2 regions of the Brevundimonas nasdae genome follow, and region 2 is predicted to be linked to the other one. Evidence: riboswitches for the same ligand, from Rfam matches in the RefSeq annotation. Region 2 holds a riboswitch; the other holds the start of a gene.
The links. Region 2 has a riboswitch for cobalamin ahead of KWG56_RS02785 (acyl-CoA thioesterase). Riboswitches for the same ligand answer to the same signal wherever they lie in the genome.
Positions count from the first base shown of each region.

Region 1: another riboswitch for cobalamin. It lies ahead of KWG56_RS08030 (DUF1852 domain-containing protein); the one in region 2 lies ahead of KWG56_RS02785 (acyl-CoA thioesterase).

Region 1 is NZ_CP080034.1:1,647,312-1,652,819, reverse strand. It holds gene KWG56_RS08035 (methionine synthase) at 27-1,055, opposite strand; gene KWG56_RS08030 (DUF1852 domain-containing protein) at 1,084-2,070, opposite strand; cobalamin riboswitch at 2,179-2,386, opposite strand; gene ku (non-homologous end joining protein Ku) at 2,508-3,356, shown strand; gene ligD (DNA ligase D) at 3,384-5,508, opposite strand, start outside.
Region 2 is NZ_CP080034.1:577,103-582,610, forward strand. It holds gene KWG56_RS02770 (cupin-like domain-containing protein) at 1-468, shown strand, start outside; gene KWG56_RS02775 (head GIN domain-containing protein) at 581-1,474, shown strand; gene KWG56_RS02780 (outer membrane beta-barrel protein) at 1,623-2,399, opposite strand; cobalamin riboswitch at 2,650-2,854, shown strand; gene KWG56_RS02785 (acyl-CoA thioesterase) at 3,159-3,938, shown strand; gene rpsJ (30S ribosomal protein S10) at 4,198-4,503, shown strand; gene rplC (50S ribosomal protein L3) at 4,525-5,274, shown strand; gene rplD (50S ribosomal protein L4) at 5,274-5,508, shown strand, end outside.

The DNA.
Region 1 (5,508 bases), 1.1 Mb from region 2:
GCCCGAGCGCCCGCTTCGATCATCTGTCAGGCGGACAGTTCTTTACGGATGATTTCGGCGCCTGCGCCCAAGGCCTTCAGTTTGCCGGTCGCGACGCGACGCGACAGGGGAGCCATGCCGCAGTTTGTGGCAGGATAGAGCTTGTCGGCGTCCACGAACTGAAGGGCCTTGCGCAGGGTGTCGGCGACTTCTTCCGGCGTTTCCACGGTGTTGGTGGCCACGTCGATGGCCCCGACCATGACCTTCTTGCCGCGAATAAGCTCGATCAGGTCCATCGGCACACGCGAATTCTGGGCTTCGAGCGAGATGATGTCGATGCTGGACTGCTGCAGCTTGGGGAAGGCTTCCTCATACTGTCGCCACTCCGAGCCGAGGGTCTTCTTCCAGTCCGTATTGGCCTTGATGCCGTAGCCGTAGCAGATGTGGACTGCGGTCTCGCACTTGAGCCCTTCGGCGGCCTTTTCCAGGGCCGCGACACCCCAGTCGTTCACCTCATCGAAGAAGACGTTGAAGGCGGGTTCGTCGAACTGGATGATGTCGACGCCAGCGGCTTCAAGCTCGCGCGCTTCCTGATTGAGGATTTTGGCGAACTCCCAGGCCAGCTTTTCGCGGCTCTTGTAATGGTCGTCATAGAGGGTGTCGATCATAGTCATCGGTCCGGGCAGGGCCCATTTGATCGGCTGTTTGGTCTGTTGGCGCAGGAATTTGGCGTCGTCGACGAAGACCGACTTCGGACGGCTGACAGCGCCGACGACGGTCGGGACGCTGGCGTCATAGCGGTCGCGGATCTTGACGGTCTTGCGGGTTTCGAAATCGACGCCGTCGAGGTGTTCGATGAAGGTCGTGACGAAGTGCTGGCGCGTCTGTTCGCCGTCGCTGACGATGTCGATGCCGGCGTTCAGTTGATCGCTCAGGGACAGACGCAGGGCGTCCTGTTTGCCTTCGATCAGTTCGTCGCCTTGCAGTTTCCAGGGCGACCACAGCGTCTCGGGCTGGGCCAGCCAGGCGGGCTTGGGCAGGCTGCCGGCGGTCGAGGTGGGGAGAAGAGTTTTCATGGTGGCGACTTTGTTGTTCTGGGTCTGATCAGGCGGCGAAGTTGGCGGACCACTGGTCGAGAACGGCCTGATGCGGCTTGATGAACCGTTCCTCGACGAACTTGCCCTGTTCGACGGCCAGGCGGTTGCGTTCTTCGCGGTCGTAGACGATCCGGGTCAGCGAATAGTCCTGGTATTTCAGGCTGGGCTGATACTGTTCCGAGGCGGGCGAGTTGGCGTTGTAGATCTCGGGGCGATAGATCTTCTGGAAGGTCTCCATCGTGCTGATGGTGCTGACCAGTTCGAGATCGGTGTAGTCGGCCGTCAGGTCGCCGATATGGTAGAAGGCCAGGGGGGCCACGCCGTTTCGCGGCATGAAGTAGCGGACCTTCATCCCCATCTTCGCGAAATACTGATCGGTCGGCGAGAACTCGTCATTCTCATATTCGAGGCCCAGGGCAGGGTGTTCGGCGCCGGTCCGGTGGTAGGTCTTGTTGCTGGACACGCTCAGGCAGATGACGGGCGGCTTGCTGAAATTATCACGATAGGCGCGTGAGTTCAGGAAATGCTTGAACAGCTTGCCGTGCAGATCGCCGAATCCTGCTGGCGGACCAGCATTGGGGTGGGTCTTCAAATGCTCCGGCAGAACCACGCTGAAGTCATAGTCGCGGACGTAGGAGGAGAAGTTGTTCCCCACGACCCCTTCGATGCGCTCACCGGTGTTCTTGTCGATGATCGTCGTCTGAAGGATTTCGATCAGGGGGAAGGCCTCGCCGCTGTCACCGGCGACGACGCTCATCTCGACGGTGATGATCTGCAGTTCGACCGTGTAGCGATCGCCCTTTGGATTGTCCCAATGGGCCAATGAGTTGAAGCGGTTGTCGATCATCCGCAGGGTGTTGCGCAGGTTCTCCTGACGGCTCTCACCGCGCGCCAGATTGGCGAAGTTGGTCGTGATCCGCGTGTTCTCGGCAGGGCGGTAATCCTCGTCGAGCGCCGTGCGCTTGATGATGAAGGTGAATTCGCTGCTCGCCATGGTCTCTGCCGTTGATGCTGTGGCGAGACAGCGGACAGGGACGCGCGAACGCACACGCGGAATCGTTCCAGCGCAGCATTCATGCGACCTGGCCGGACACCCCGCCGGAGGACGTTATCTGTCGGGGCAGGTCTCCTGGCTCGCGGGTCACGGCTTCGGGTCCGGCCTTCCCGAGAGCGAATGCTCTCAGTGACACAAGATGGACCCTTAGCTCGCCGCTTACAGTTGCGGGGGCAGCACCGGCATCGCACCGGCTTCCCTCTTAGCTTCGCGCCGCCCGAGAGCGACGTGAAGAACCTCGACCATTGGAAATTGCCACAATCGCCGCTCATGTCAATCAAGATATAAAGATATCTTTATGTGATTATGCGATGTCGGTTCCCGTGCCGCGAACGGAAACGCGCCTGACGCATTCCATTGGCCAAGGGAGAAGCAACATGGCCGCACGTCCGACCTGGCAAGGGCATCTGAAACTGTCGTTGGTCACCTGTCCGGTGGCCCTCTTTACGGCGACGACCAGCACCAATGACGTGCGGTTTCACCTGATCAATCCGGACACCAACAACCGCATCCGCATGGTGCCGACGGACCCAGACACCGGGCCGGTGGAGCGCAGCGATCTGGTGCGCGGCTATGAGGTGTCCAAGGACGAATATGTTCTGTTCGACGACGCCGACTTCGATCAGGTCAAGCTGGAGAGCACCAAGACAATCTCCATCGACAGGTTCGTGGATGAAGCCGACATCGACCGCCTGTACTGGGCCGATCCCTTTTTTGTCGTGCCGGAAAAGGGGGCGGGCGTCGAAGCTTTCGCCGTCATCCGCGACGCCATGAAGAAACAGGGCAAGGTGGCGTTGGGGCAACTGGTGCTGCGTGGCAAGGAACGGCAGTTGGCGCTGGAAGTGCGCGACAAGGGTTTGATCGCCTACACCCTGCGCGCCCATGACGAGGTGCGCGACGCCGCCGACTATTTCGACGATATCCCGACGGTGAAGGCGGACGCCGACATGGTGGAGATCGCAGCGCGGATCATCGGCCAGAAGGAGGGCGACTTTGACGCCTCCCAGTTCAAGGATCGCTATGACGAGGCGCTGCGCGAGATGATCAAGGCCAAGGCCAAGGGCGGCAAGGGCCTGGTCGACATCGCAGAACCGGACGACACCAATGTCATCGACCTGATGGCGGCGCTGAAGAACAGCCTCAAGGGCGGCGGAGGCGACAAGAAGCCCGCTGCCAAGAAGGTGCCGGCGAAGAAGCCTGCGGCCAAGAAGAAGTCGGCCGCCTGATCCTTTACGGGCAAGGAGGAGAGAGGTTCAGAGGCCCATCTTCTTCAGCGCAGGTCTCAGGTTCGCCGCTGACGCGCGGAAGTCCGCCCATGGGTCCGACTTCTTCAGCAGGGCAGGGTAGGTCCACAGGTTGAAGGCCGCCGGGTCGAGGCCCGGCTTCACCTGGTCCCACGACAGAGGAAAGGCGATCCCGGCGCCGGGCCGCGCGCGCGGCGACCAGGGCGCGACCGCCGTCGCCATACGGCCGTTGCGCAGATAGTCGATGAAGATCTTGCCGCCCCGCGCCTTCTTGGCCAGGGTGGTGGTGAAACGGTCGGGCGCATCGACGCGGATCGCCTCTGAAACCGCCTTGGCGAAGGCCTTGTTCTGGTCCCAGGTCACCCGGGATCGGGCGTCGGTCTTGATGGGCGCGACCACATGCAGGCCCTTGCCGCCGGTTGTCTTGACGAAGGGCGTCAGGCCCAGGCCCTCCAGTCTCGCCTTCACCACCTTGGCCGCCGCGATGACGTCCGCGAAATCCAGGCCTTCGTCGGGATCGAGGTCGAAAGTGATCTGCTCCGGCGTCTCCGGGTCGCCAGGCTTGCAGCCCCAGGGATGCAGCTCCAGTCCGCCCGACTGGCCGATGGCGACCAGACCGCCGACATCGACGGCGGCGACATAGGGGGTCCGCGCCTTGACGTCGATCAGCTTCAGGCGCGGGTTCGATCCGCTCATGGCGTGCCGCTGGAAGAACATCTCGCCGCCTATGCCTTCGGGGGCGCGGATGATGGATGTAGGGCGATCCGCTACATGAGGCAGGATGCGCTCCGCCGCCGCCTCGTAATACCGCGCCAGGTCGGCCTTGGTGATCGCGGGCCGGTCGCCGACAGCGGGCCACAGCACCTTGTCAGGGCTGGACAAAGTGACGCCAGCGACCGTGACCTTGCCGGGTTTCGAGGTCGGGCGAACTGTCGTGGTCGTCTTCTTCTGCGGCTTCATGTCGGCGGGCGGCTGCGGGACCTGGGTGACCTCGGCGGCGGGCTTGTCCTCACGCAGCCCCTTGAACGCCGCCTGACGCAGCGACCCAGCCTCGGTGTATCCGCCGTGTTCGATCTCGGCGACCAGCACGGGTTTCAACCAATGGATGTCCTTGGCCGCCTTGGGTGCGCCCGGCCCGGAAAATGGGCTCTTGTCCGCCGCCTCGGCCTTCAGGGCCGGGACCAGGGTGCGGGTGACGGCCTCGCCATAGCCCGTTCCGACCCGACCCAGATAGCGCAAGCCCCCGTCCTTCCGCACCCCGACCAGCAGAGAGCGGAAGCGCGTGCCGCCCTCTGACGACCAGCCGCCGATCACCACCTCGTCGCGGCCCCGGCACTTGGACTTGACCCAGCTGGTTGATCGTCCGGCATGATAAGAGGCGTCCAGCTTCTTCGAAATCACGCCTTCCAGATGCATCCGGCAGGCGCTCTCCAGCACCGCCTGACCGGTCGAGGCGAAATGCTCGACATAGCGCAACCGCGCCGCGCCCGACTTGCCCACCCGGTCCACATAAGCCTGAAGCCGCGCCTTGCGGTGCGACAACGGCAGTTTGCGCAGATCCTCGCCGCCCTCGAACAGCAGGTCGAAGGCGAAATAGACCAGGCGGTCCGTGTCGGCGTCCGAGATCGCCGCCTGAAGCGCGCTGAAATCGGGCATGTGGTCGTCATCCAGCGCGCACAGTTCGCCGTCGATCACCGCGTCGGGCCAACCCGACGCATCCGACGCCAGTTCGGGAAACCGGTCGGTCCAGTCCAGGCCCTTGCGGGTTCTCAAGACCGCCTTGCCGCCGCCGACGCCGATCTGGATGCGATAGCCGTCGAACTTGATCTCATGCGCCCAGCCCGCCGCGCCGGGCGGATGATCGACGGCCTTGCACAGTTGGATCGGAACGAACGGCGGCGGTTTGGTCGCTGTGGACGCCGCCGCCTTGGTGGGCTTTGGCTTGTCGGGGCCCTTGCGTCCCGTCGGCTTGGAGGACGTCCACTGGGTCTCGCCATCGGCGATCTGGGCCAGCGACCGGCCTGTGGTGATCGAGGCGTCGATTTCGGACAGGGCGTCGCCTTCGCCCGCCACGGCGTATTCGTCCTTTTCCTTGAGCAGAAGCCAGTTGTTGCGCTGCTTTCCGCGCCCTTGG
Region 2 (5,508 bases):
GGCAGGAAGCGCCTGTTCATCTATCCGGGCGACGAGCAGCACCTGTCCGAGAAGAACATGGAGCAGGTCGTCACGCGCCAGACGACCGAGGAACTGCCCTATAGGCTGGCGTTCGAGAACGACGCCCAGGTCATGGATCTGGAGCCGGGCGGCGCCCTGACGTGGCCGCTGTATGCGCCGCACCGGGTGGAGAATCTGGACCGGTTCTGCGTCAGCCTGTCGATGGACTTCCAGACCTGGCCGTCGCGCTTCCGCAAGGGGGCGCTGTTCACCAATGCGGTGATCCGCAGCCGGGGCGGTTCGCCCAGGTTCACGGACGGCATGTCGACGCCTGAACTGGCCGCGCGCTGGGCCGCGTCGCTGGCGCTGAAGAAGGTGGGGGCGATGAAGAGCCGGATCGCCCATTTCGAGCGGGACTTCGAGCCGGAAGTCGGCGTCGAGGACGGCGCAGGGGCCTTGCGCTCCTGAACCCGCGACGCCCGGCGTCCGCCAATGTTAAATTGGATTCATGACGCCGAGTTAAAATGACTTTCGGCGCCTGCTCGCGCACCTTCTCATCAGATCCGGGAAGGGAAAGTTCATGAAGTCAGCACTGTTCATCGCCGCCGCGACCGCCGCTCTGGCCGTCAGCGCCGCCGCCGCGCCTGCGTCCGCCGCCGATGTCGAGATTCGCAATGCGGTGGCCCGCGTCGTGGTGATCGTCGAGGATCGTAACGACATCGGCGTGGAGATCACCCAGGGCGCCTCCAACCTTCCCGCCGTCCAGGTGCGTCGCGAAGGGCGCAACGTCCGCATCGACGGCGGCCTGCGCCGCGGCGGCGTGTTCGGCAGCAGCGATGCGATCCGCTCCTGCAACAGCGGCCCGGCCAATGCACGGCAGCCGGGCGAAGGCGCCACGGTCAACGTCGGCGGGGGCGTGGGACGCATCCGACTGGAAGACGCGCCGCTGATCGTCGTGCGCAGCCCCCGAGACGTCGATCTGAGCGCCAGCGGGGCCGTCTATGGCGCCATCGGCCGTGGCGCGCGCTCGGTCGATCTGGGCGCAGGCGGCTGCGGCGACTGGACGGTGGCCAATGTCGACGGAAAGCTGGAAGTGGGCCTGGGCGGCTCCGGCACGATCCGCACGGGCACGTCGCAGGAACTGGAGGCCTCGGTCGGCGGATCGGGCTCGATCTACGCCGGCGCCACCAACAGGCTGAAATCCTCAGTCGGCGGATCGGGCAACATCACCGTGGCGCGCGTTGACGGGCGCGGCGAAGCGGCGGTCGGCGGTTCAGGCGGCATCGCCATCCGCGAGGGCCAGATGCCGCGCTTCTCGGTCGCCATCGGCGGTTCGGGCAACGTGCGGTTCGGTGGAACGACCGGCGATCTGGACGTCTCCATCGCAGGCTCGGGCAATGTGAATGTCGGCGCCGCGACGGGCCAGGTGAAACGCTCGGTCGTCGGCTCCGGGAATCTGAACATCGGGCGCTAAGACCCGAACTCTCCGCCGCGAGAGGAAGGCTCCCGGTCGTGGAACCCCGGGGGCCTTTTTCGCGCCCGCAGCCCAGCGGACGACGGGCATGAAAAAGCCCCGGCGGATCGCTCCGCCGGGGCCTTCTGCATTCGAAAACCCGAAGGTCTTACATCGAGACGTTCTTGGCCGGAGCCTTGAAGCCCGTCAGGACGCGCGTGATCGCGGGGACGCCCAGGTTGGCGCCAGCGCGGTCGCGAGCTTGCAGACCGCCGCCGAAGGCGTAACGGACGTTGAACGACCAGGTGTCGACGTCGACCGACTTGATGTCAGCGCGCGTGTAGGCGGCGCCGACCGAGAACGGCGTGTCCTTGATTTCGTACTCGGCGCCGACGCCGTAGGTCCAGGCGTCAACGCTACCGCCCGTGACGTCGACGTTGTTGTAGCTGACGCCAGCGTTCAGGCGCAGGTTCGGCAGGACGTAGTAGGCAGCGTCGCCGCCGACGGTCCAGACGTCGCCGATGCTGGTGTCGCTCCAGGCGACAGCGCCGGTCAGGGTTGCGTTGGCCAGGTACTTCTGGGCTTCAGCGCCGACGGTCCAGACGGTGTCGCCCGTGCCGATGGTGTTGGCGGCGACGAAGGCGCCGGCGCGGACGTCCGAGGTCCACAGCTTGGTGCCGTGAGCAGCCAGCATGGCCGAGGTGTCGTCGGCGCCCAGAGCCTTGGTGTAGTCGACAGCGCCGTTCAGGGTCACGGTCCAGTCCTTGACGGGCAGGGCGACGGTGCCGTCGACCGACCATACGTCAGCAGCGACCTTGTTGAAGCCGTCTGCGTCGACCGACGGGTTGGTGTAGGAGACAGCGACCGAACCGATGGCGTCTTGAGCGAAAGCCGGAGCGGCGATCATGGTGGCGGCGGCGGCCGTCGCGAGGAGGATCGTCTTCATTGTTCTTTTTCCTTAGCAGTCTGTGCCCCGGAGGGGAGCCGGGGAGGGGGCTGCTATCAGGACCCGGACGATTCCGGCATGAAACCGCCGTTAGATTAAGCACTTGCAACAGTACTGTGACGGTTCGGCCACGGGTTGTGTCTGCAATGTGTCACACTCGCGGAGGACTTGGGGCAAGGGGTTAACGGGCGGCAATTCCGTCATCAGATTAAGGGGGTGTCCGTGTGATTGACGGCGCAGCTGATCTCAGGTCATCTGAAGGCGTCGTGGTCTGCACGGGGTCTTCGGATTGCGTGGAGCTAAGAGGGAAGCCGGTGTGAAACCGGCGCTGCCCCCGCAACTGTAAGCGGCGAGTCGAGGGTCCATATCGTGTCACTGGCGTTCCGGCGCCGGGAAGGCCGGGTCCGAGATGTCGACCCGTGAGCCAGGAGACCTGCCCCGACAGATAACGTCCTCCGGCGGGGTGCCCGGTCAGGCCGCAAGTGCGCCGCCGGACCCGCATGTCCGCGCGGGCGTTCGCGCGTTCCTGCTCGAGACCTGGCCACAACACAGGTTTTCAGCCATGCCCCGCCCAGTCCTAAAGGTGGCGACCCCACGCCTTCCCAGCATCGGCCCGAGGTCTGAGCGGACGAACACGCGCGGCGCCCAGTGGGCCGTAAGGTTCAAGGCCGCTTCGCTGCTGTCCGCAGCGGCCGACCTGTGCGGCCTGATGAACATGACGCAAGTGGTCAGATCCCGGCGAGACGAGGGGGACCGGTCATGAGCGTCACCCTGATCGACATGGTGTTTCCCGGCGACGCCAATCACCACGGCACTCTGTTCGGCGGCGTCGGCCTGGCGCATCTGGACAAGGTGGCCTTCCTGGCGGCGGCGCGTCATGCGCGACGGCCGACGGTGACGGCCAGTTGCGAGCGGATCGACTTCGCTGCGCCAGCCCGAATCGGCGAGATGGTCGAGGCTACGGGCCGCGTCGTGCGCGTCGGGCGCACATCAATGGGCGTGGAGGTCGATCTGTGGGCCGAGGCGCCGGTCAGCGGCGAACGGCGGCTGTGCACGCGGGGCGTCTTTAATATGGTGGCTCCGCGCCAGGAGGGGCAGGGCGATCTGCCGCCGCTGCCCGCCAATGGTCAGAATGTCGGCGACGGCTGGCTGCGGGCGGTGGAGATGGTCTTCCCCGCCTGGACCAATCACTATGGCACCCTGTACGGCGGCGACGCCCTGAAGCTGATGGGCAAGGCCGCCTTTGTCTGCGCCACCAAGGAGGCGCGGGCGGTGATGGTCATGGCGGCGTCCAACCGCATCGACTTCTCCGAGTCTATAAGAGAGGGCGACATGATCGAACTGGCGTCACGCGCCACCAAGGTTGGCCGGTCCTCAATAACCATAGAGGTCGAGCTGTGGTCTGAGGCCCTGCTGACGGGCGAACGCCGCCGCTCCGCCGTGGCGGAATTCGTCATGGTCGCGGTCGATAAGGCGGGCCGATCCAGCCCGATTGCAAAACCCGAAAACAGCCCGCCAGGACACGGTTTCGCCGCTTGACGAAATCGGAATCGGCAGGCATAAGCCACCACTCTTGTTGGACCGGCTGTGCACTTCGGTGCAGACGCGGTTCGCAAGAACGACCTAAGTCACTGTTCTTTGCAGCTTCTTGGGATTTCACGGCCTTCGCGGGCAACTGCGTGGGCCGCTCGTTTTTGCGGATTTGCGTTTCCTGAGGGCTTTTTGCCCGAAGGCCTTCGGTCTTTGAAATAGTTCACAGGGACGCGGTCCTCCGACCGCATTGGAAGTTAGCACCGATATGGATCAAAGCATCCGCATCAGGCTCAAGGCCTTTGATCACCGCGTCCTCGATTTCTCGACGCGCGAAATCGTCAATACAGCCAAGCGCACCGGCGCGACCGTTCGCGGTCCGATTCCGTTGCCGACCCTGATCGAAAAGTTCACCGTGAACCGCTCGCCGCACGTCGATAAGAAGTCGCGTGAGCAGTTTGAAATCCGCACGCACAAACGCGTGCTCGACATCGTCGACCCCACCCCGCAGACCGTGGACGCGCTCATGAAGCTCGACCTGTCCGCCGGTGTGGACGTCGAGATCAAGATTTAAAGTAGAAAGAGGCGGGATCCGATGCGCACGGGCGTGATCGCCAAGAAGCTGGGCATGACCCGCGTGTTCGCCGAAGACGGCGCGCACGTACCGGTCACTGTGCTGCAGCTCGACGGCTGCCAAGTCGTCGGCCAACGTACCCAGGAGCGTGACGGCTACGTCGCTCTCCAGCTGGGCGCTGGCACCAAGAAGGCCAAGAACACGGCTAAGGCTCAACGCGAAACCTTCGCGAAGGCCCAGGTCGAACCCAAGGCCTATGTCACCGAGTTCCGCGTTGATGCGGACGGTCTGCTGGACGTGGGCGCCGAGATTTCGGCTGAACACTTCTTGGTCGGCCAGAAGGTGGACATCCAAGGTGAAACCATCGGTAAGGGGTTCGCCGGCGCGATGAAGCGCTGGAACTTCGGCGGCCTTCGCGCCACGCACGGTGTGTCGATTTCGCACCGCTCGCATGGTTCGACCGGTCAACGTCAAGATCCGGGCCGCACCTTCCGCGGCAAGAAGATGGCCGGCCACTACGGCGCCGAGACCGTCACCACCCAGAACCTGACCGTCGTCCGCGTGGACGCCGAGCGTGGCCTGATCCTGATCAAGGGCGCTGTCCCCGGTCATGACGGGAGCTACGTCAAGGTTCGTGACGCCATCAAGAAGGCCCGTCCGGCTGACGCCCCGTTCCCGGGCGCCGTCAAGTCGTCGAAGGCTGCTGCTCAACCCGCATCGACCCCGGCTGAAGAAGCCCCGGTGGAAGCGACCGAAGGCGGTGAAGCGTAATGAAACTCTCTGTCATCAAACTCGACGGCAAGGCTGCTGGCGACCTGGAGCTGTCGGACGCCGTTTTCGGCATCGCTGACATCCGCGGCGACATCCTGGCCCGCACCGTGAACTGGCAACTGGCCAAGCGCCGCGCCGGCACGCACAAGGTTCAAACCCGCAACGAGAACTCTCGTACGGGCAAGAAGATGTACAAGCAAAAGGGCACCGGCGGCGCTCGTCACGGTTCGCGCC